One region of the Peribacillus sp. NPDC097264 genome, then DNA from elsewhere that is predicted to be linked to it. Evidence: riboswitches for the same ligand, from Rfam matches in the RefSeq annotation. Region 1 holds a riboswitch; each other region holds the start of a gene.
What was found. Region 1 has a riboswitch for S-adenosylmethionine ahead of ACQKL0_RS00835 (methionine ABC transporter ATP-binding protein). Riboswitches for the same ligand answer to the same signal wherever they lie in the genome.
Positions count from the first base shown of each region.

Region 1 (4,986 bases):
TCCCTAAAAACTTTTTCATCCTTTTCATCTCCCCTTATCTTTTATCCAATTTAGAAGTAATCACATCACCGATAATCTGTATGATGAAGACAATAATTAATATGACAATCGTCGCTACCAGGGTAACGTCGTTGTGATTCCGTTGATAACCGTCCAGATAGGCTAAGTTACCCAATCCACCAGCCCCGATGACACCTGCCATTGCCGTGTATCCAACCAATGCAATCGATGTTACCGTGATGCCTGATATAAGGGCCGGCATCGATTCTGGAAGGAGGACCTTATAAATGATGGTGCTGGTTTTGGCTCCCATTGATTTAGCCGCTTCAATCACGCCTTTATCAATCTCACGAAGGCCGATTTCGACCATCCGCGCATAAAATGGTGCTGCACCGATAATGAGTGCTGGTAATGCCGCATTCTCACCAATCATGCTACCGACAAGTAATTTGGTGAACGGAATTAATAATACAATCAAGATAAGGAATGGAATCGAACGGAAAATATTAACGAAAGCACTTAACACACCGTTAACGCCCCGATTCTCCCACATATTCCCCTTGCCTGTTAAAAACAGAAGCAACCCCAATAGTATCCCTATAAAAAAGGTCGCTACAACTGAAATACTTGTCATATACAGCGTTTCTTTCGTCGCTTCTATGATGTCTTCCCAATCTACATTCGGCAATAATTCTTCAAGCATGAGTAATCACCTCCACGCCTACCTGCTGTGCTTTTATGAATTCGATTGCGCGGAGCATTTCATCTTCACTGCCATCAAGGTGGATGAACAATGTTCCATATGAGCCGCTTCTCGTTTGTGATATTTTCCCCTGGACAATGTTCACATCCAACTCAAAATTACGTACCAATTTTGTGATCAACGGGCTTTCTGCATGATCCCCCACGAATGTCAGTTGAATCACTTTTCCTGCTGGATACCGTTCAAACAAATGCTCCATCGTTTCTTTTGTCTCTTCTGGTTCTGTCACCTGCTGAACAAAACGCTTAGTCATCTGTTCTTTAGGGTTTCTGAATACTTCCAGGACAGCTCCCTGTTCGACTACCCGTCCACTTTCCATCACAGCCACTCGATTGCAAATCTTCCGAATGACATGCATCTCATGTGTAATCAAGACAATGGTTAAACCAAGGCGTTGATTTATATCCACAAGCAATTCCAGGATGGAATCGGTTGTCTGGGGATCTAGAGCGGACGTGGCCTCATCACACAAAAGCACTTTCGGGTTATTGGCAAGAGCCCTCGCTATTCCCACCCTTTGCTTCTGTCCACCACTTAGCTGCGATGGATACGCTTTTTCTCTTCCTTCCAATCCAACTAACTTAATGAGTTCATTGACGCGCTTGATGCGTTCTTGCTTGGAGATGCCCGCAATTTCCAGAGGAAAGGATATATTTTCTTGAACGGTCCTTGACCACAAGAGATTAAAATGCTGAAAAATCATGCTAATCTCTTGACGGGCTTTACGAAGCTTAGACCCTTTAATTGTTGAAACTTCATTTCCCGCAACGTTCACGGAGCCCTCAGTAGGCCGTTCCAACCCATTCAGCATACGTATGAGCGTACTCTTGCCAGCCCCACTGTATCCGATGACTCCGAAAATCTCGCCTTTATTTATTTCTAAATTCACACTATTCACGGCATGAATCGTTTCGCTATTTCCTTTTCCTGTTCGAAAAAGTTTACTGACGTTTGACAATGTAATCATGTATGCTCACCTCTTTATCCAATTAAGCCTATGAATTTAGTCGATTTATTTTTATGGCCTCCTGATGAATCTATCCTCTATGATTCAAAGAAAATAGAAAAAGCCCTTCTGCATGAGCAGAAAGGCAGGGAAAAGCAGGCCTTCCTCTCATCTCCCAAAGCCTCTACGCTTTGTGTGAATTGGCACCTTTCCAAGGAAAATCCTTGTCGGTTGCCGGGTTTCAACGGGCACATCCCTCCACCTCTCTTGATAAGAGCTATATATGGACTATTCTTTTTTGTCTTAACATTCACTTTACTATGTCTGAAATTTTAACACAGATAAAAAAGGAGTGCAATGTAAAATCCTAGGGTGTACCTGTTTCTCCATTAAACTCTTTGAGAATTCACTGACACGATATTCGTCGCTTTTTCAATCGCTTGCTCTAGATCTTCAAGTAAATCGTCTACATTTTCAATACCGATTGAAAGGCGAACCTGGTCGGCGCTGACACCGGCCTTGACCAGTCCTGCATCATTCAATTGCTGGTGAGTTGTACTTGCTGGGTGGATGATTAGGCTTTTAGCATCCCCGACATTGGCGACATGCGACCATAACTCTACCGAATTGATGAGTGTGGAACCTGCTTCACGTCCACCCTTAATTCCAAACGTCACCACAGATCCGGCTCCCTTAGGCAAATATTTATCCACAAGGGCTTTATCGGGATGATCATCGTTACCCGGATAAGAAACCCATGAGACTGCCGGATGGTTCTCCAAGTATTGAATGACTGTCCTCGTATTCAACAGGTGTTCCTTCATCCTGACATGGAGCGTTTCCAGGCCAAGCGTGAACTGGAATGCACTTTGAGCACTTAACGTCGGTCCCAAATCCCGAAGCAATTGCACACGCGCTTTCGTGATAAAGGCAGCAGGCCCTACCGCTTCGGAATAGACAAGTCCATGATAACTAGGGTCAGGTTCCGTAAAGCCTGGATAATTAGGCGAATTCCAATCGAATTTACCACCGTCGATGATGACTCCCCCTAATGTCGTACCGTTACCCAATAGCCACTTTGTAGCTGAATGGATGACAATATCCGCCCCAAAGTCTATTGGTCGGCACAGATACGGCGTTGCGAAAGTGTTATCGATGATAAGAGGTATCCCTGCTTCGTGGGCTATTTCCGCCACTTTTTCGATATCAAGAACCCTTAAGCTTGGGTTGCCGATTGTTTCGGCAAATATGGCCTTCGTTCGTGGAGTGATTGCCCGTTTGAAATTTTCCGGATCATCAGGTGAGACGAATTTCACTTTGATTCCGTATTTAGGGAGTGTATTTTCAAATAAATTATAGGTCCCGCCGTACAGTGTTGAAGCAGAAACGATTTCATCCCCCATACCAGCGATATTAAGGATGGAAAGGGATATAGCGGCCATGCCGCTTGCAACTGCCAATCCACCGATTCCCCCTTCTAACAGGGCCATTCTTTCTTCAAAGACACTGACAGTGGGATTGTGAAGCCTCGTATAGATATAGCCATTCTCTTTTAATCCAAACAGATTCGCTGCATGATCTGTATCTTTGAACAAATAAGCATTACTTTGATAAATGGGCACGGCGCGGGCACCCGTTTCGTCGACTTTTAAACCGCCATGCACACTCAACGTCTCAAAGCGGTAATTTTTTTCTGTCATTATATTCTCCCCTTCTTCCATTGTTTTAGTAGGGATTAAAGCGATATTGCCTCTTCTCTTGTTATATGCAAGGAACCTTATAATATGAAGAAGTCGGAACTTCCCGCCACCGTCCATAGAAATTTCCCTATTGAACGATGTCGCCTGGATAAGCGCGTTTTGTAAATGGCAGACATTCCATCCTCGTGTATGATGCGTCTATAACGTATGTACTTCATACAAAATATAGCACTTTAGTAGCAGGTAGTCAATTAGTTATTAGAATATTCAATCATTAATACGAATGCTATTTCCCCCCCATGACTTTAACAAAAAAACCAATCCATGTAGGATCGGCTTTTAGCTTATCTCTTTCAGCAATCCATACAAATAAGGAACAGACTGAAAGGCATATATTTTTTTTGTCATCTTTCCTTTTTCAAAAAGCAAAAGACAAGGTACGCTCTCAATTTCATATCGTTCAGCCAATGTCTGGACATAATTCATGTTCATTTTTCCAGCCTTCATTTCCGGGAACAGCTCTAGTGTTATGGAAAGCATTCTTGAAGCCACCTGGCAGGTTCCACACAAAGGTGTGTATAGATATAAGCTAAAAGTGTTCCCTTGATCAACAGCTTGCTTAAAGTCTTCTTCTTTCCATTCCTCCATCAGTTACTCTTCCATCCTTTTACTTGTAAATTTAGTTTTCACTTTCATATTTGCAGTTAGTAGCACGGAAGCGATGTGATGTTCTGGGGTATCCTCGACTTCCTTGTACATCCTATCTATGTACAAATGCCTTGCTTCCGGCAGTTCCCGACGAAATTGTTTCCTTAGCTTTTCCCCTGACTCATCTGCGTCAAAAAGGATGTAAACGTCCCTGCCTATCAATTCATCCACCATTTCATCCAACTTCGTTAAAGAAATGGTGCCATTGGTACATCTGATTTCCACTTCTTCGTCCAGAACGGATGCCACTTTGCGCTTGTCTGAAAGGCCTTCAACCATAATCACTTTATCGGGTACATCCCATTCCATCTCATCACCCCGTCTCCACTCAAATTGAAAAAGAGCAGGCTTAATTAAAGCCTCCCCCCTCACCTTACTTACCCGTTTATCAGGCTATCATATTCGTTTGCACTCATCAGTTTTTCAACTTCACTGCTGTCTGATGGTTCAAGGACGATCATCCATGCTTTTTCAAACGGAGATTCATTAACGAATTCAGGATTGTCATTTAACTCTTCATTGATTTCAACGACCTTGCCGCTAATCGGAGCATAAAGTTCAGATACCGTTTTAACGGATTCTACACTGCCAAAGGGCTCGTTCGCTTTCAGTTCAGATCCAATCTCTGGAAGTTCAACAAAAACGATGTCCCCAAGTTCCGACTGAGCGAATTCAGTAATCCCTATTCGTACTGTACCCTCTTCCGTTTTGACCCATTCATGTTCTTTTGTATAACGAAGTTCTTTTGGCGTTGACATATTAATTCCCTCCATATTACAGCTTATATTTTATCTATTACATTATAAGGTAGATTCTTTGTCATGATAAGGAATTATCCAAATGTTTTGTAAAGTCTTAGCTCCAGGTCT
Region 1 covers NZ_JBNNSR010000001.1:158,492-163,477, forward strand. The annotation lists gene ACQKL0_RS00825 (MetQ/NlpA family ABC transporter substrate-binding protein) at 1-19, opposite strand, end outside; gene ACQKL0_RS00830 (methionine ABC transporter permease) at 35-703, opposite strand; gene ACQKL0_RS00835 (methionine ABC transporter ATP-binding protein) at 696-1,730, opposite strand; SAM riboswitch class I at 1,875-1,986, opposite strand; gene ACQKL0_RS00840 (O-acetylhomoserine aminocarboxypropyltransferase/cysteine synthase family protein) at 2,099-3,409, opposite strand; gene ACQKL0_RS00845 (thioredoxin family protein) at 3,749-4,057, opposite strand; gene ACQKL0_RS00850 (toprim domain-containing protein) at 4,061-4,426, opposite strand; gene gcvH (glycine cleavage system protein GcvH) at 4,495-4,875, opposite strand; gene ACQKL0_RS00860 (arsenate reductase family protein) at 4,973-4,986, opposite strand, start outside.

Region 2 (4,986 bases), on a different contig from region 1:
AACTCATCTGGATCGATTCCAGCTAGAGCGTTGCCGATAATATTCCGTGTTATGTCTCCGCAAGCACCCGCTGTTGTCAATCCTACCTGATCTAGACGATTTAATATATCAGGGACTTGCTCTATCGTCAACCAATGAAATTGTATAGCTTGCCGTGTAGTGATGTCATAGACATCGTGGCCATAATCCTTAGCAATATTTGCAAGGGTGATCTGTTGGTCGTATGTGAGAATCCCTCCTGGAATCACAACACGCATCATCCAATAACCAGCTTCTTTAGGACGTTGTAAGTAAAGACCTGCCCATTTGAACACATCCCATTCTTCTTTAGGGATGGAGTCGAATCCATTTGCCGCGTAATGAGGAATATCGTCAAAAATCTTCAAAGCATCTTTTTCCAGTTTCCGAATTTCCATTTTGTTTTTGGCAAGCGCTGGATTGTCCGCCCAAATCTTCTCGTACACCATTTCTTTTCCCCCTAGGTTAAATCGCTCTCTTTGTTGTCAAATAGTCTATAACCTGTTCGACGCACTCTTCTACACTAAACTGACTGGATTCCAATACGATTTCCGGATGTTCCGGTTCTTCATATGGAGAATCGATTCCAGTGAAATTTTTAATGATACCTTTACGCGCCTTGTCGTAAAGACCTTTTGGATCACGGACTTCACATTCTTCAAGTGGACATTTTATGTACACTTCAATAAACTCGCCTTCTCCAAGCAGGTCCCGAACAATTTGACGATCTGCACGAAAAGGTGATATAAATGCCGTTAATACGAATTGACCACTGTCCACGAAGAGCTTGGATACCTCTCCAATCCGTCTAATATTTTCTGTGCGATCTTTTTCTGAGAAGCCTAAATCCTTGTTAAGTCCATGACGGATATTATCCCCATCCAAAACATAATTTCGGATATTCCGATTATACAACTCTTTTGCAACAGCATTGGCGATCGTTGATTTCCCAGAACCTGAAAGCCCGGTAAACCATATCACCGTGCTCTCATGACCGTTTTGCTTCCGTCTAAGTTCCTTCGTTACCGATGCATCATGCCAAGTTACATTAGTACTTTTACTCATGAGGATCCTCCTTCTAAAACTTACAATAATTAGTTATATACCTCGTTCTTCTTAAGCCCTTCTATCAATACTTCGATTACTTCTTTGCGGCTGAAAGTGGCTGGTGGAATTTCCCCATTCCGTAACATTTCCCTAACCTTCGTCCCAGAAAGGATGACGTGATCTTCTTTACCATGCGGACATGTTTTTGCAGAAGCCATATTCCCACATGTTTTACAATAGAAGCTATGTTCAAAGAATAATAATGTTATCCCTAACTCATCAGAAGTGAAGTTCCCGAAGATCTTTTGTGCGTCATACGTACCGTAATAATCGCCCACACCTGCATGGTCGCGTCCGACAATGAAGTGAGTACATCCGTAGTTTTTACGAACCATTGCATGAAAAATCGCTTCTCTAGGTCCTGCATATCGCATGGCTGCTGGGAATACCGCAAGTGAGACACGGTCCTTTGGATAATACTTTTCAAGTAATACTTTATAGCTTTCCATCCGAACGTCAGCAGGAATGTCATCGGACTTCGTGGCACCAACTAATGGGTTTAAGAATAATCCATCCACTATCTCCAATGCTGTTTTTTGAATATATTCATGGGCACGGTGAACGGGGTTTCTTGTTTGGAAACCGACAACCGTTTTCCACCCTTTTTCTTCAAATGTTTTTCGGGTATCAACTGGGTCTAAATAATGATCCTCGAATAATGGACGCTCGATCCGTTTAATAAGCTTGATTTTACCACCTACATATACATCGCCACGATTATATAGATTTTTTACACCTGGGTGATTCTCATCATCCGTTTGATAAACTAAAGTTGCCTCCACTTGCTTATCAGGTGTAAATATATCGGAAACGGCAAGGACTCCATAAGTTTGGCCCTCATGAGTTAACTTTACTTCTTCTCCGATTGTAAGAGCGTTTGCCACATCAGCGGAAAGTGGTAATGTAATAGGAATACTCCAGACATGCCCGCTGCTAAGCCTCATATCCTTTACTACTGTTTGATAGTCTTCTTTTGAAAAGAATCCCTCAATGGGGCTGTATGCTCCAGTCCCTATAAGTTCCAAGTCGCTTAATGAGATTTCATCAATTTCAACGGATTGTTCTATTTTAGTTAAATCATAGTCTGGTTCAAAGCGATTGATTAATGTTCCTCCGTGCGGCAAGCTAATGGTCATGCTGATTTCCCCCTGAATTTTTTATAATTATGATAAATGTAATCCGCATTCTGTTTTTTGGGCACCTTGCCATCGTCCTGAACGAAGATCATCAGCATTAATGGCAGGTGCTGTACATGTTTTACAGCCAATACTTGGATATCCATTATCATGAAGCACATTATATGGTAAGCCATTTTTATGCGCATAACGCCATACATCTTTCCATGTCCAATGAATGAGCGGACAAATTTTGATAGATTTGAATTTGTTGTCCTTGTTTATATATTCAGTCAATGCACGGGTTTCCGATTGCTCCCTGCGCAGTCCCGAGAGCCAAGCCGTCGCTGTTGATAATACTTCAGTGAGCGGCGTAATTTTGCGGATGTTACAGCATTGATTTGAGTCATGAAGCCATAATTCATCACCAAATTCAGCGGCTTGTTCTTCCAATGTCATTTCCGGTTTCTTCATTACAATGGAAAGCCGTGGGTAACGATTTTTCACTTGTTCGATTAATTGGTAAGTCTCAGCGAAATGAACATCCGTATCCAAGAATACGATTTTGGCGGAAGGATTAACCTTTGCCAGCAAATCTGTCAGTACAATTCCTTCAATCCCAAAACTACAGGCATAAATGAGTTTATCTCCGTACTCTGAATTTGCCCATTCCAATACTTCTAACGCGCCTTTTGTATCGCTATCTTCCGGGAACGAAGGTAATGTCGCTGTATCAATATTTTCATAGTCCACTAGCTCTGCCAACTCTATACCCCCTTTTAAGAATCACCCTATGGTACAGCAGATATCTTTGAAAGCCTTTGAAACACCATTTCTTATAATGAAAAAGGCGGCTTTAACCAATAGTTTCCTATTTATATCAGCTAAATCCACCTCTAGTTTTCTAGTCAGCAGTCCATTTATTTAATTCTCAATTTTTCGTTTCTTTCCATTTGTATAACCTTACCGTCCTGAACGATAAGGGTTATGGATCCATATTTCATAGTTTTTAGCATTTCTTGCAGCCTTTCAAATATTTCCCCCAGCTGATTTTCCTTTTCCAAGGCTATTCCTCCTTTAAGAAAACTCGTCGACTAGCTTGTCGTAAGATGATCAGCTTGTAAATGAATTCCCCCAAATTAATAAAATCAATCAGAAAAATCCTTCCATGCCAAGATGGAAAGATTGATAAGGTAATCTTATTTACCTTATCTTCCAAAATGATGACATTTTGTTGGATGTAGCACCTTGCATTCATGATGCAGGTTGCTGGACTTCAAAGGGCCAAATCCCTCCGTCGCTCTTGATAAGTTTTATTATTTTAAATATTAACACATATCAAATCATTGTCAATGGAGTTTTCATATAAATTAACTTGGTTTAATATTTTGGTTTAACTTCAATTATTATACACAAATAGTTCAAGTTTGTTACAGTGATTTGTTAAGCCAGTAAAAAAGGTTCATTCATCCTGAACAAGCTTGAATAAACCTTTAAAGTAGCCTATAACTTAACTCGTTGATGGGAAGGGTCAAGATAAAAAGAAGAAATCATCAATTTCTTCTTTTTTGTATGGCTTCTACAAATTCCTTTACTTGACTCTTTGTACGATCAAGTAATTCCACTTCCTTAATCGGATGTTTTGGATTCTGCTTATCGATTTCTTTATCCACAAAGTATAACCCCTGCATCGGTTCCCCTTTTAATATTGATATAAGAGGTTTCAGCGCATAATCTATAGCCAATAAATGCCTGTTGCTTCCCCCAACCATTATGGGCAAAACTGGCTTATCCTTAAACGCGCCCTCGGGTAATAAATCAATTAGAGCTTTCAACACTCCTGTATAAGATGCCTTATAGACAGGTGAACCAATAATGATACCATTAGCTTGCTTAATCTTTTCTGAAAGTCTTAGAATATCCTCGCTATCATAACGACCTTGGAATAAGTCGTTTGCAGAAAACTCGGTAATAGAATGATAGTTCGTTGTAAATCCTTCTTTTTCCACCAACGTTTGGATATATTTTAATGAAATATCTGTTCTTGATGGTATAGCAGGGCTGCCTGATAAAATTATAATTTCGCTCATATCTATTCCTCCTGTATGTAAAATCTGCAAAGGATCTGGGTCCTTTCCAGTTAAGCAACTTCAATTAATTATCTTAATTATCAGAAAAATAAAAGTCAAGTAACTTAATTGGAATTTATATTTTTGAAACACTAATAAGAATCGTATTATGCCATTGACTAAAAATCCTGCCCCGTTAGGGCAGGATTTTTAGAGCTTTTCAACTCTATTGATTGAGTCTTTCACCATTTTTAAAAAAAGTTGTATAAATCGTTGATCACCGGTCAGTTCTGGATGAAACGAACTGACAAGAACCTGTTCTTGTCTAGCCGCCACTACTTTCCCGTCATAATTTGCTAATATCTCCACATCTTCACCTACGCCAACGGCAAAAGGTGCTCTGATAAAGACACCCATGAAAGGTTCTTCCATTCCTTTAACTATAAGGGGTGCTTGAAAACTTTCCCTCTGACGACCAAAACCATTTCTATTCACTGTAATATTGATAAAACCAAGATGGGGATGTTCCAAACTAACCATTTCCTTTGCCACTAATACCATCCCTGCGCAAGTACCGAAAATCGGTTTTTTTTGTTCGAAAAATGCCGTAATCGGCTCCATGAAACCATAATGGTCCATTAGTTTTCTCATAGTGGTGCTTTCTCCACCCGGAATGA
Region 2 covers NZ_JBNNSR010000005.1:86,645-91,630, reverse strand. The annotation lists gene ACQKL0_RS09275 (nitrite/sulfite reductase) at 1-467, opposite strand, end outside; gene cysC (adenylyl-sulfate kinase) at 484-1,083, opposite strand; gene sat (sulfate adenylyltransferase) at 1,113-2,261, opposite strand; gene ACQKL0_RS09260 (phosphoadenylyl-sulfate reductase) at 2,289-2,993, opposite strand; gene ACQKL0_RS09255 (YezD family protein) at 3,161-3,277, opposite strand; SAM riboswitch class I at 3,446-3,553, opposite strand; gene ssuE (NADPH-dependent FMN reductase) at 3,794-4,330, opposite strand; gene pdxT (pyridoxal 5'-phosphate synthase glutaminase subunit PdxT) at 4,520-4,986, opposite strand, start outside.
Region 2: it holds a riboswitch for S-adenosylmethionine, as region 1 does, so the genes downstream of both, ACQKL0_RS09255 (YezD family protein) here and ACQKL0_RS00835 (methionine ABC transporter ATP-binding protein) in region 1, are expected to answer to the same signal.

Region 3 (4,986 bases), on a different contig from region 1:
AAATTACGCCTTGAGTCTCTAAAAAGCTCTGAACCTCTTCATTTGTTTCAATTACTTCATTTGTTTCTTGGAATCTAATTGTAGCCATTATTTTTCCTCCTTTATATTTTTAGCTGAGCGAACCTGTCAATATCTTTTGCTGGTTAAGTAACAGCTGATATTGAAACAGAAATTCACATGCTTCTAAGATTTTTTTTGCTTCCAACCCGCTTTTTCCCCATACGGTTATACCATGATTTCTGATAAGCACCGCCCCCGAGTCTGCATCGACATGGGGACTGAATGTCTCAGCCAACAACGGAATATCTGCATGGTTATGGATGATGGGTATCTTCAATTCTGCATCTTCCTGCCATCGTCCAGTAGCCTTGATAATTTCATGATGACAAAAAGTCACTTCCCCAACTTCACTATATAACTCGGAAATCACGTTATTTTCTACTGTATGGACATGGAGGACGCAATTGGCATCCGTTTTCCGATAAATCTCTGTATGAAGAAGAGTTTCAGCGGAAGGTCTGAGCTCGGTCATTTCGACTGGTTTTCCTGACAAATCCACCAAAATAAAATCGGAATCTGTCTGCTTGCGTTTATCCTTGCCACTTGCGGTTATATAAAAAGAAGGGCTATTAGCCTCACGGATCGATAAATTTCCACTCGTCCCCATGAACCAATCTCTCTCGGCTAGTTCTCCCTTTATTTGCGCTAGTTCCTGCCACTCTTTTGAAGCTGTCACCCTTACACCTCCTACATTTTTTTTAGAATATCAATCACATCATGGAAAGTTTCAAACTCTTTATGGGGAATGGCTTCTGTGCGGCACTTTTCAAGGAGCCTGTCACGGGCAATAACAAAATCTGCCTGTTTAGCCGCTTCAAAGTCGGTAACGGAATCTCCAATCACCAATTTATACTGATCCTTTGTAGAAAGCTTTCTCATAATCGTAGGTTTACAGCAACCACACCCATGATTACATTGGTCATCACAAGTATACGGCCACTCAATCATAATTTCTTCCTGACTGAAGTCGGCATGATTACAGTAGACATTCTCTACAGGTAAGAGGTCATTCAAAAGAGGTTCAACGAAAAAGTCCATTCCACCACTGACAATATAGAGAGGAATATCTGATTTTTTTGTAAATTCCACAAAATCACTGAACCCTTGGCGAATACCCGCTGTCTCCTTCACATATTGAATGATGTCCTCCTTTAAATCGCTATCCAGCAGGGAAAACATTTCCCCTACACCGTGGGAAATGCTGATTTTTTGCTGAAGAACACCATCTTTTAATGCCTCCCAGCCGGGCGGGGCAAACTTCTTCATGATTGAGATGATATTATCCGAGTTGGTGATCGTTCCATCAAAATCACAGAAAATGATCGGTTTGACCATGATTATAGCCCTCCCCATAGGGCCAGTGCTTTTTGAAGTGCCTCATCTTCCTCAGCCGCGATTGACAATGATTTTCCGGAAAGGACAGCTTCTACTGCGGAACGGAAGGCCTTAGCTCCGCCTTTTGCACCATCCGGATGACCATGGACGCCCCCACCAGCATTGATCACACTTTCTATCCCAAAATCCTTGATGAGATCTGGAACCATGCCAGGATGGATACCTGCCGATGGAACCGGGAAAGTCCTTTTCCAAGATGCTTCATTTCTCGTCAATCCTTCAGCAATCGCCAATGTCTCTGCTTTATCGAGTGCCACATTTCCGTATGGAGAGGGAAAGAGGGATAAATCTGCACCTGATATCCTCACCAGTTTTCCAAGGAGAAGCGGATAGCTGAGTCCATAAAATGAAGATGAAGCTAATGCTCCGCTATATGCCGGATGAGCCATGATCGGTAAGTTGATCCGGTCATTTTCGCGTAAAGCCTGTAGAACATCCAATCCATATGTATGAACATTAAATAACAAGGCATCTGCGCCGGCTTCGGCTGCCAGTTCAGCTTTATCCAATAGTTCTAGTGTTTTTCCTGACAGGTTCACAGCATATAAGGTTCGATGTCCCGTTGTCTCATAGATACCTTTCAAAATGGCCTTTCCGGTTTTGACTCTATTGATGAAAGGCGTCTGATCTTGGTCAAAAAGAATCTCATCGTCCTTGACAAGATCGACTCCTCCCAATGCCTGTTGCTCCAATTGTTCATTATGAAAGGCAAGGTCTCGACCTAACACACCTTTAAAAATACTCATCACTAGGGGGCGGTCAAACACATCAATTTTTTCCCTGATCCCACTAATTCCGAATCGAGGACCTGGAAAGGCTTTTTGAATATCGCCGACAAAGTCCAAATCCATCAATTTGATTTCCCCATCCAATGACAATTTACCAAATACTGTCGTCAAGATAGCCGGTAGATCATTAGAAAAATTACCTGCCGGGTAGGCAATCCTGATTGTTGAACGGTACACTTTTTGACCGAAATAGAGATTAACTCGCTCTTCTTCGGGAAGGGGTGTTACGGAAACTACCCTACCTTTATGTTTTTCCAGTTGCTGTTGCACCAAGTGAGGAAGTTCAGTCCATGTCCCTACAGTCAATCCTAAAGCAATGCCTTCTGCTTTTTTCTCATGCTCTCCTTTGAAGTCATGAAGTAAATACGTAGCGATTATTTCGCTCATCTGATCACTCCCAATACGTAAAAGTCATTCTTAAAGTTGTCATTGTTGGTCTTTCCTTTAACAAGCTTCTAACCATCTGCGAACAAAGTTGCACTCCAATTCTCTGTTAAAAATGTAAAAGCCCCTTCCTAAAGAAGAGGCTTTGAAAAAGCCATCTTCTTATCTCCCAGCTCTATAGCTGCAAGAATTAGCACCGTGCCTTACGGAATCAATAAAATGATCCGGCGGTATTATCTCCGCCCCATTTCACAATGGTATTACAGTCGGTTGCTGGGCTTCATCGGGCTAGTCCCTCCACCTGCTCAAAATAAGAAAATGCTATTATATTTTCGTTTATGTATCTTAACTAAAAATTTAGAATTCTTTTTTATATTCTTTCACGCAATTCATACTTTGTCAATAGGTATAATGTTCAAACTATTCAATATCTCACTGATTTTCTTTGAATATATTCAATGTACGAATTCTTTCTACCGCTTCTTGGAGTCTGTCTTCTGAAGTGAGAAGTCCCACCCTGACGTATCCTTCACCAAATTCACCGAAACCATTTCCTGGTGCAACTGCTACATGGGCATGTGCCAGTAAATGATCTGCAAAGCTCGCTGAAGTATATCCTTCAGGGACCTTTAGCCAAGCAAAGAAGGAAGCATCTGGAGCCTGTACATCCCATCCAATGGATCGTAACCCTTCGATAAATACATTTCGTCGTCCTTCGTACATGTTCACGAGTTCCTTCACACACTCTTGTGAATCCAGTAAGGCGCATGCCGTGGCTTCTTGTATTGCGGGAAAAAGGCTGACGTAAAGATGATCCTGCAATAATTCAAGCGATTCGATGACACTCTGGTTGCCAACCGCAAAGCCAACCCTCCACCCCGCCATGTTATATGTTTTAGAAAGGGTGTAAATTTCTATCCCCACTTCTTTTGATCCTTCTGCTTGAAGGAAGCTTACCGGTTTTTTCCCATCGAACCCAATTGCACCATATGCGAAATCATGGACCACACATATCGAGTGTTCTTTTGCCATGGAAACCGTTTCTTCGAAGAATTCTGCTGACGCCGATGCTCCTGTGGGATTATTGGGATAATTCAAGAACATCATCTTCGCTTTGTCAAAAACCTCTTTATCTATTTCCTTATAATCGGGAAGAAAATCATTTTCTTCGGTCAAGGGCATAATTTCCGTTTTAGCTTGGGCTAACGCTACACCTGACAGGTAATCTGGATAGCCCGGATCAGGCACTAAAATTGTATCGCCTGGATTCAACAAGCATTGCGGTAATTCGACTAGACCAGCCTTTCCACCGAAAAGAATCGCCACTTCCGTTTTAGGATCTAGCTTGACGCCATATTCACGTTCATAAAAGAGGGCCGCAGCTTCTTTTAAATAGGGAAGCCCCCTAAAAGGAGAATATTTATGATTCATGGAATTTCCTGCTGCTGTCTGCAGGCTCTTCACGATATGTTCAGGAGTCGGTTGGTCTGGATTTCCCTGCCCAAGATTAATGACATCCTTGCCTTCTGATGTTATGTTATTAACTTTTTCGACTAAAGAAGCAAAAAACTGCTTTGGAAGCTCTTGAAGAAGTCTGGATTTTTCGAATTGCACCATCTTTGCACCTTCTCTGAAATTTCTTGAAATTATAGTCACAAATGATATATGTTTATCTTAATCTTGTAAAGTACTTTTTTACATATGGAGGTTTTAAATGATGAAATGGAAAATCGCCTGTTTACAAATGGACATTGCCTTTGGACAGCCAGATATAAATTTCCAGGTGGCAAAACAATGGATTGAAAAAGCTGTACAGTCTAAACCGGACATCGTCATGCTGCCGGAACTATGGACAACCGGCTATGACTTAACGAGATTACATGAAATTGCAGACGAAGAAGCAGCACAAACCATTACCTTTCTAAAAGCCCTTGCAAAAAAACACCACATTAACATAATCGGTGGCTCGATTGCAAAGAAAACTAAGGAAGGCATCTATAACACAATGCTCATCATCGATAAAGAAGGCAAACTGGTTAAAGAATATGATAAACTCCATCTGTTTCAATTGATGGATGAACACCATTACTTACAACCTGGCAAAAAAGATGGCTTATTCTCCCTCGATGAAAAGATTTGCGCCGGATTCATTTGCTATGATATCCGTTTTCCAGAATGGCAACGGGCCCATACGGTACGAGGTGCGGAGGTTATCTTCGTGACCGCCGAGTGGCCAAAGCCTAGGCTCCATCATTGGAGGGCACTGTTAATCAGCAGGGCAATCGAAAATCAAGCATTCGTTGTGGCTGTGAATCGTTCCGGTTCTGACCGAAATAATCATTTTGCCGGACATTCCATC
Region 3 covers NZ_JBNNSR010000004.1:337,259-342,244, reverse strand. The annotation lists gene ACQKL0_RS08775 (cupin domain-containing protein) at 1-88, opposite strand, end outside; gene ACQKL0_RS08770 (methylthioribulose 1-phosphate dehydratase) at 110-736, opposite strand; gene ACQKL0_RS08765 (2-hydroxy-3-keto-5-methylthiopentenyl-1-phosphate phosphatase) at 748-1,395, opposite strand; gene mtnW (2,3-diketo-5-methylthiopentyl-1-phosphate enolase) at 1,398-2,630, opposite strand; SAM riboswitch class I at 2,787-2,944, opposite strand; gene ACQKL0_RS08755 (pyridoxal phosphate-dependent aminotransferase) at 3,060-4,244, opposite strand; gene ACQKL0_RS08750 (carbon-nitrogen family hydrolase) at 4,345-4,986, shown strand, end outside.
Region 3: it holds a riboswitch for S-adenosylmethionine, as region 1 does, so the genes downstream of both, mtnW (2,3-diketo-5-methylthiopentyl-1-phosphate enolase) here and ACQKL0_RS00835 (methionine ABC transporter ATP-binding protein) in region 1, are expected to answer to the same signal.

Region 4 (4,986 bases), on a different contig from region 1:
CCAAACGATGGCGGTACAAAAGCCTATTCTCTTTTGAGGGAAGCACTCTTGGAGTCAGGCAAGGTTGGTCTCGCTAAAATCATCATTCGTTCCAAAGAACAAATGGCTATCCTTCGGGTCGTGGATAACACATTGTTGATGGAAACCATTCATTACCCTGATGAGGTTCGTTCTGCAACCGACGTTCCTAATATTCCTGCTAATGATGCCATTGCAAAAAAAGAAATCGATACGGCCATATTATTAATTGATCAGTTGACATCGACGTTTGATCCGACTAAATACAAAGATGATTATCGAACAGCTTTGCTTGAATTGATTGAATCAAAGAAAACTGGCGAGAAAACCATTACAGCAAAATCTAAAGAACCCGTGGCCAATAATGTGACGGATTTAATGGCAGCTTTACAAGCGTCCATTGACAGGACGAAGCCGGAGAAAATGGTTGTAAAGAAAAAGACGACACGCAAAAGAGCGGAGCCTAAAAAGAAACAAGCGTAAAAAAAGCCTGAGCGAAGTCATATCGCTTAGGCTTTTTTTGTTTTATCCTAGAGGTAGTGTGGTAAATGAGGGAAAAGGTGGTGTCCGAGAATGCATAACTTTTTTAGCATACATATTTCAAAAAAACTTCTTTATATTGCCATGATGGCTGGTTTAATCCTAGTTTATTTTTTCATTTTTATTGAAATTGTGGAAGAACTGAAGGAAGGGGAGTTAATCGAATTTGATAAAATCCTTATCAATTTCATCCAAGTGCCCTTTAGTGAACAATTTATCAGCTTTGTGACTACGCTCACATTTTTTGGGTCGGTGACATGGATAGTCGTACTAATTGGTATATTTGCCTTGATTTTGGCCTTATACAGAAGAAAACAGCTTGCTTTATACTTAATAATCACTTCAGCAATGGGTGGGGTATTTAATTGGGGGCTAAAATATCTTTTTCAAAGGGAAAGACCCGATATCGCTCCATTATTATCCGTTTCCGGATATAGTTTTCCTAGTGGTCACTCTATGGCTTCGGTTATCGTTTACGGAAGCATTGCAGTTGTATGTTTACGAATCGTCAAAAGTAAATATATGAACGGCATTATATGGTTTTTGGCTTTTTTGGCTTCATTGGTCATTGGATGGAGCCGCATTTATCTAGGGGTGCATTACCCGAGCGATGTTGTGGCAGGTTTTGTTGCCGGAGCTGCTTGGCTAACGATATCGGCATGGCTGTTACGATACCTGGAATATAAGGGGCGAAAAAATAGAAGCTAAGGGGAAAATGAAGGCATAAGAAAATCACCAAAATTATCAAAAAAGTGGTGTACTGTGAGGAAAGTAATGATCGCACCTATAAATTTTCATTAAAAGAAGATCTCCTGTTCAATTTGGTAGTTACTTGTTAGGTATAAATAATTAGTAAGGATCTACAGTTTTCCACCCTTTTTAAAAGGAGACAAAAAAATTCGCCCCCTAAAGAGCGACAATGAGGAAATTAATCGTGAATCAACATATAGGCGACGGATTGTCTTTTTCGACTATATATTGTGTTCATATTCTATCATAATTAATTTGGAAATAGCAACTAAATTACTAAAACAAAGGGATTATTTTTATATCATTCTCTTTTCACATCGAATTTTATACCTAGTAAAGAGGTTATTGCTTTTTTTTTGGTATAATCAAATAATTGAATAGATTGAATATAAAGAATGTTTCTTTATTGCAATCTGGAAATTTAAAAGAAATGGAAGATGTCCAATGGAAAATCGTAAAATCATGTCTCTTCAAATTGGGATGCCAAAAGAGGAGGAGCTTTCGGGGGTAAAGATCAAAACGGCAATGGATAAGAAGGCCATCGACTATATCACCGTAACAAAATCAGGGATTGATAGGGATGGAGTGGGTAACAGAAAGTTCCATGGAGGGCCTGACCGTGCACTATGTTTTTATCCCTTTGAGCATTATGATTTATGGAATCGAACATTCAATAAGCAGCTTTCCATCCCTGCATTTGGGGAGAATTTGACGATTGCTGGAATGACTGAACGTCAAACGTTTATAGGCGATATCTATAGCATTGGCGGGACCGTTATTCAGATTACACAGGGGCGTATTCCTTGCTCGACCATCTCCCACTTTAACAAAGAGCCAGAGTTTTTGAAATTGGTGATGGACACTAATCTAACTGGCTATTTTGCTAGGGTTATACAAGAAGGGGTAATTGGCCAACAAGATGATATCGTGTTATTGGATCGGCTTCAAGATAAGGTTACGGTACTTTATGCAACGGATGTCATCCTTCATAAGCGTGATGGGGAGGAGGGGGCAATGTCCTTGCTTTCCATTGAATCCTTGTCGGAAGAATGGGGAGCCTTGCTTTCTAAAAGGATGTATCGTTAAAAAGTCTGAAGAAAATGAAAAAATGATAAATATACTCTTGAAATTATCAGATGATTCATGTAAATTAAATATAAATAAATTTTGAAATGTTTAGAAAATTAAACTTAATAAATCTTATCGAGAGAGGTGAAGGGACTGGCCCGATGAAACCTCAGCAACCAGCCTAGGCAAAGGTGCTAAATCCAGCAAGCAGAGCTTGATAGATGAGGAGAATGTTTCGAAAAAAGCCTTCTTCTTTGAGAAGGTTTTTTTTCTTTACTCTCACACTCATAGAAACTGACAAAAACCATAGTGTTTTTAAGAGAGGGTGTACTAATTGGATTTTCGTAGTGAATTGAAGGAAAGAATGCTAGTTGGAGACGGCGCGATGGGTACGTTGTTGTACTCCTATGGAATCGATCAATGTTATGAGGAAATAAATTGCACCAATACTGATAAAATTGAGTCTATACATAGGGCCTATTTAGAAGCGGGTGCAGATATTCTGCAAACCAATACATATGGTGCCAATTTCAATAAATTGAAACGGTATGGGCTGGAGGAAGAAGTCAGTCGGATCAATCGCCAAGGAGTCAGCATTGCTAAACAAGTAGCGAAAGGGAAGGCTTATGTTTTTGGTACAATTGGGGCCCAGCGTAGTATACGTAAATCGGATTTAAGTATAGAAGAAATAAAACGGGGTTTTCGAGAACAATTATACAGTTTGCTTCTGGAAGATCCCGATGGAATTCTTCTTGAAACATTCTATGATTTTGAAGAGCTTGAAACGGTACTTCAAATTGCTAAAAAGGAAACGGACCTGCCGATTATTGCAAATGTATCGATGCATGAACTTGGAAATCTTCAAAATGGATTTCATTTGAATGAAGCTTTTCAAAAGCTAGAGTACCTAGGTGCAGATGTGGTTGGGGTGAATTGTCGTCTGGGCCCCCATCATATGATAAGGGCACTGGAAGAAGTGAAATTGCCTATGCAGGCGTCGATTGCCATCTATCCTAATGCAAGTCTTCCAGATTATGTGGATGGGAGACTGGTCTATAAAGCGGAACCAGAATATTTCGGTTCAAGTGCACTCGAATTACGAAAACAAGGAGCAACCATTATAGGGGGTTGCTGTGGTACGACACCACTACATATACAAGCTGTGAACGAAATGATTGGCACTTTAGCGCCAGTCAAGGAAAAAATTACGAAAGCTCGACATATAGAAATTATTGAAGTGAATAACCAAAAACAAGAATTAGCTCTTCATGAAAAGGCAAAAACGGATAGAACGATCCTAGTTGAGCTTGATCCACCGAAAAAGTTAGGAATCGAAACGTTTATGGCAGGAGCTGAAGCCTTGAAAAAAGCTGGGGTGGATTCCATTACTTTAGCTGATAATTCACTTGCTTCACCAAGGATATCGAATTCGACCTTAGCCAATTTATTAAAGGCTGAATTAGGGGTGAATCCGATGGTCCATATTACGTGCAGGGACCGAAATCTTATTGGATTGCAATCCCATTTAATGGGGTTGCATACAGTCGGGCTGGATGAAGTTTTAGTTATCACTGGTGATCCTTCTAAGATTGGTGATTTCCCGGGGGCAACGTCTGTCTATGATTTATCTTCATTCGATTTGATAAGTCTGGTTAAGCAATTCAATGAGGGCTACTCCTATTCCGGACAAAGTCTAGGGAAACGGGCTAATTTCAAGATTTCCGCAGCTTTTAATCCAAATGTGAAATATCTCGATAAGGCTGTTCAGAGAATGGAAAAGAAAATCGCTTGCGGTGCTCATTCGTTTTTGACACAGCCAGTTTATTCAGTAGAACAAATAGAAGAAGTCTATCAGGCGACAAAACATTTGGAAACACCGATTTTCATGGGGATAATGCCCCTTACCAGTACGAGGAATGCCGAATTCATCCATAATGAAATACCGGGGATTAAATTACCTGACAGTGTACGGAAAGCAATGGCCTCAGCGGGAGCTGATCCAGTAAAATCAAGGATTGAAGCTATAAATATAGCAAGGGAATTGGTAGACGCAGCCCAAGAGAGGTTCAAGGGAATTTACTTAATAACGCCTTTCTTACGCTATGAAATGACAGCGGAACTTACTACATATATTAAGGATCATGATCGTAAACAAACATCTGAGGTGGCAGGACATGAGTAAAAGGGAAATTAACGTGCAATTACAATCAAAGATTCTTCTTCTTGATGGAGCAATGGGCACCATGATTCAAGCTGAAGATTTAACGGCCGAGGATTTCGGTGGAGAACAATACGAAGGGTGTAATGAGTATTTATCGTTAACCCGTCCTGAAATCATTCAAACCATCCATGAAAAATATTTAGCGGCAGGTGCCGATATTATAGAGACTAATACCTTTGGTGCCACAAGCTTAGTGCTGGAAGAATATCAATTAAGCACGCTTGCATATGAACTTAATAAAGTATCGGCAGAGCTTGCCGTAAAAGCATGTGAAAAATATTCAAGTGATAATTGGCCCAGGTATGTAGCGGGTTCCATGGGACCAACGACAAAAACTTTATCTGTTACAGGTGGAACGACTTTCGATATATTGACCGATTCATATGAGG
Region 4 covers NZ_JBNNSR010000011.1:85,628-90,613, reverse strand. The annotation lists gene ACQKL0_RS17300 (Ku protein) at 1-501, shown strand, start outside; gene ACQKL0_RS17295 (phosphatase PAP2 family protein) at 592-1,266, shown strand; gene ACQKL0_RS17290 (MOSC domain-containing protein) at 1,753-2,394, shown strand; SAM riboswitch class I at 2,506-2,604, shown strand; gene ACQKL0_RS17285 (bifunctional homocysteine S-methyltransferase/methylenetetrahydrofolate reductase) at 2,711-4,558, shown strand; gene metH (methionine synthase) at 4,551-4,986, shown strand, end outside.
Region 4: it holds a riboswitch for S-adenosylmethionine, as region 1 does, so the genes downstream of both, ACQKL0_RS17285 (bifunctional homocysteine S-methyltransferase/methylenetetrahydrofolate reductase) here and ACQKL0_RS00835 (methionine ABC transporter ATP-binding protein) in region 1, are expected to answer to the same signal.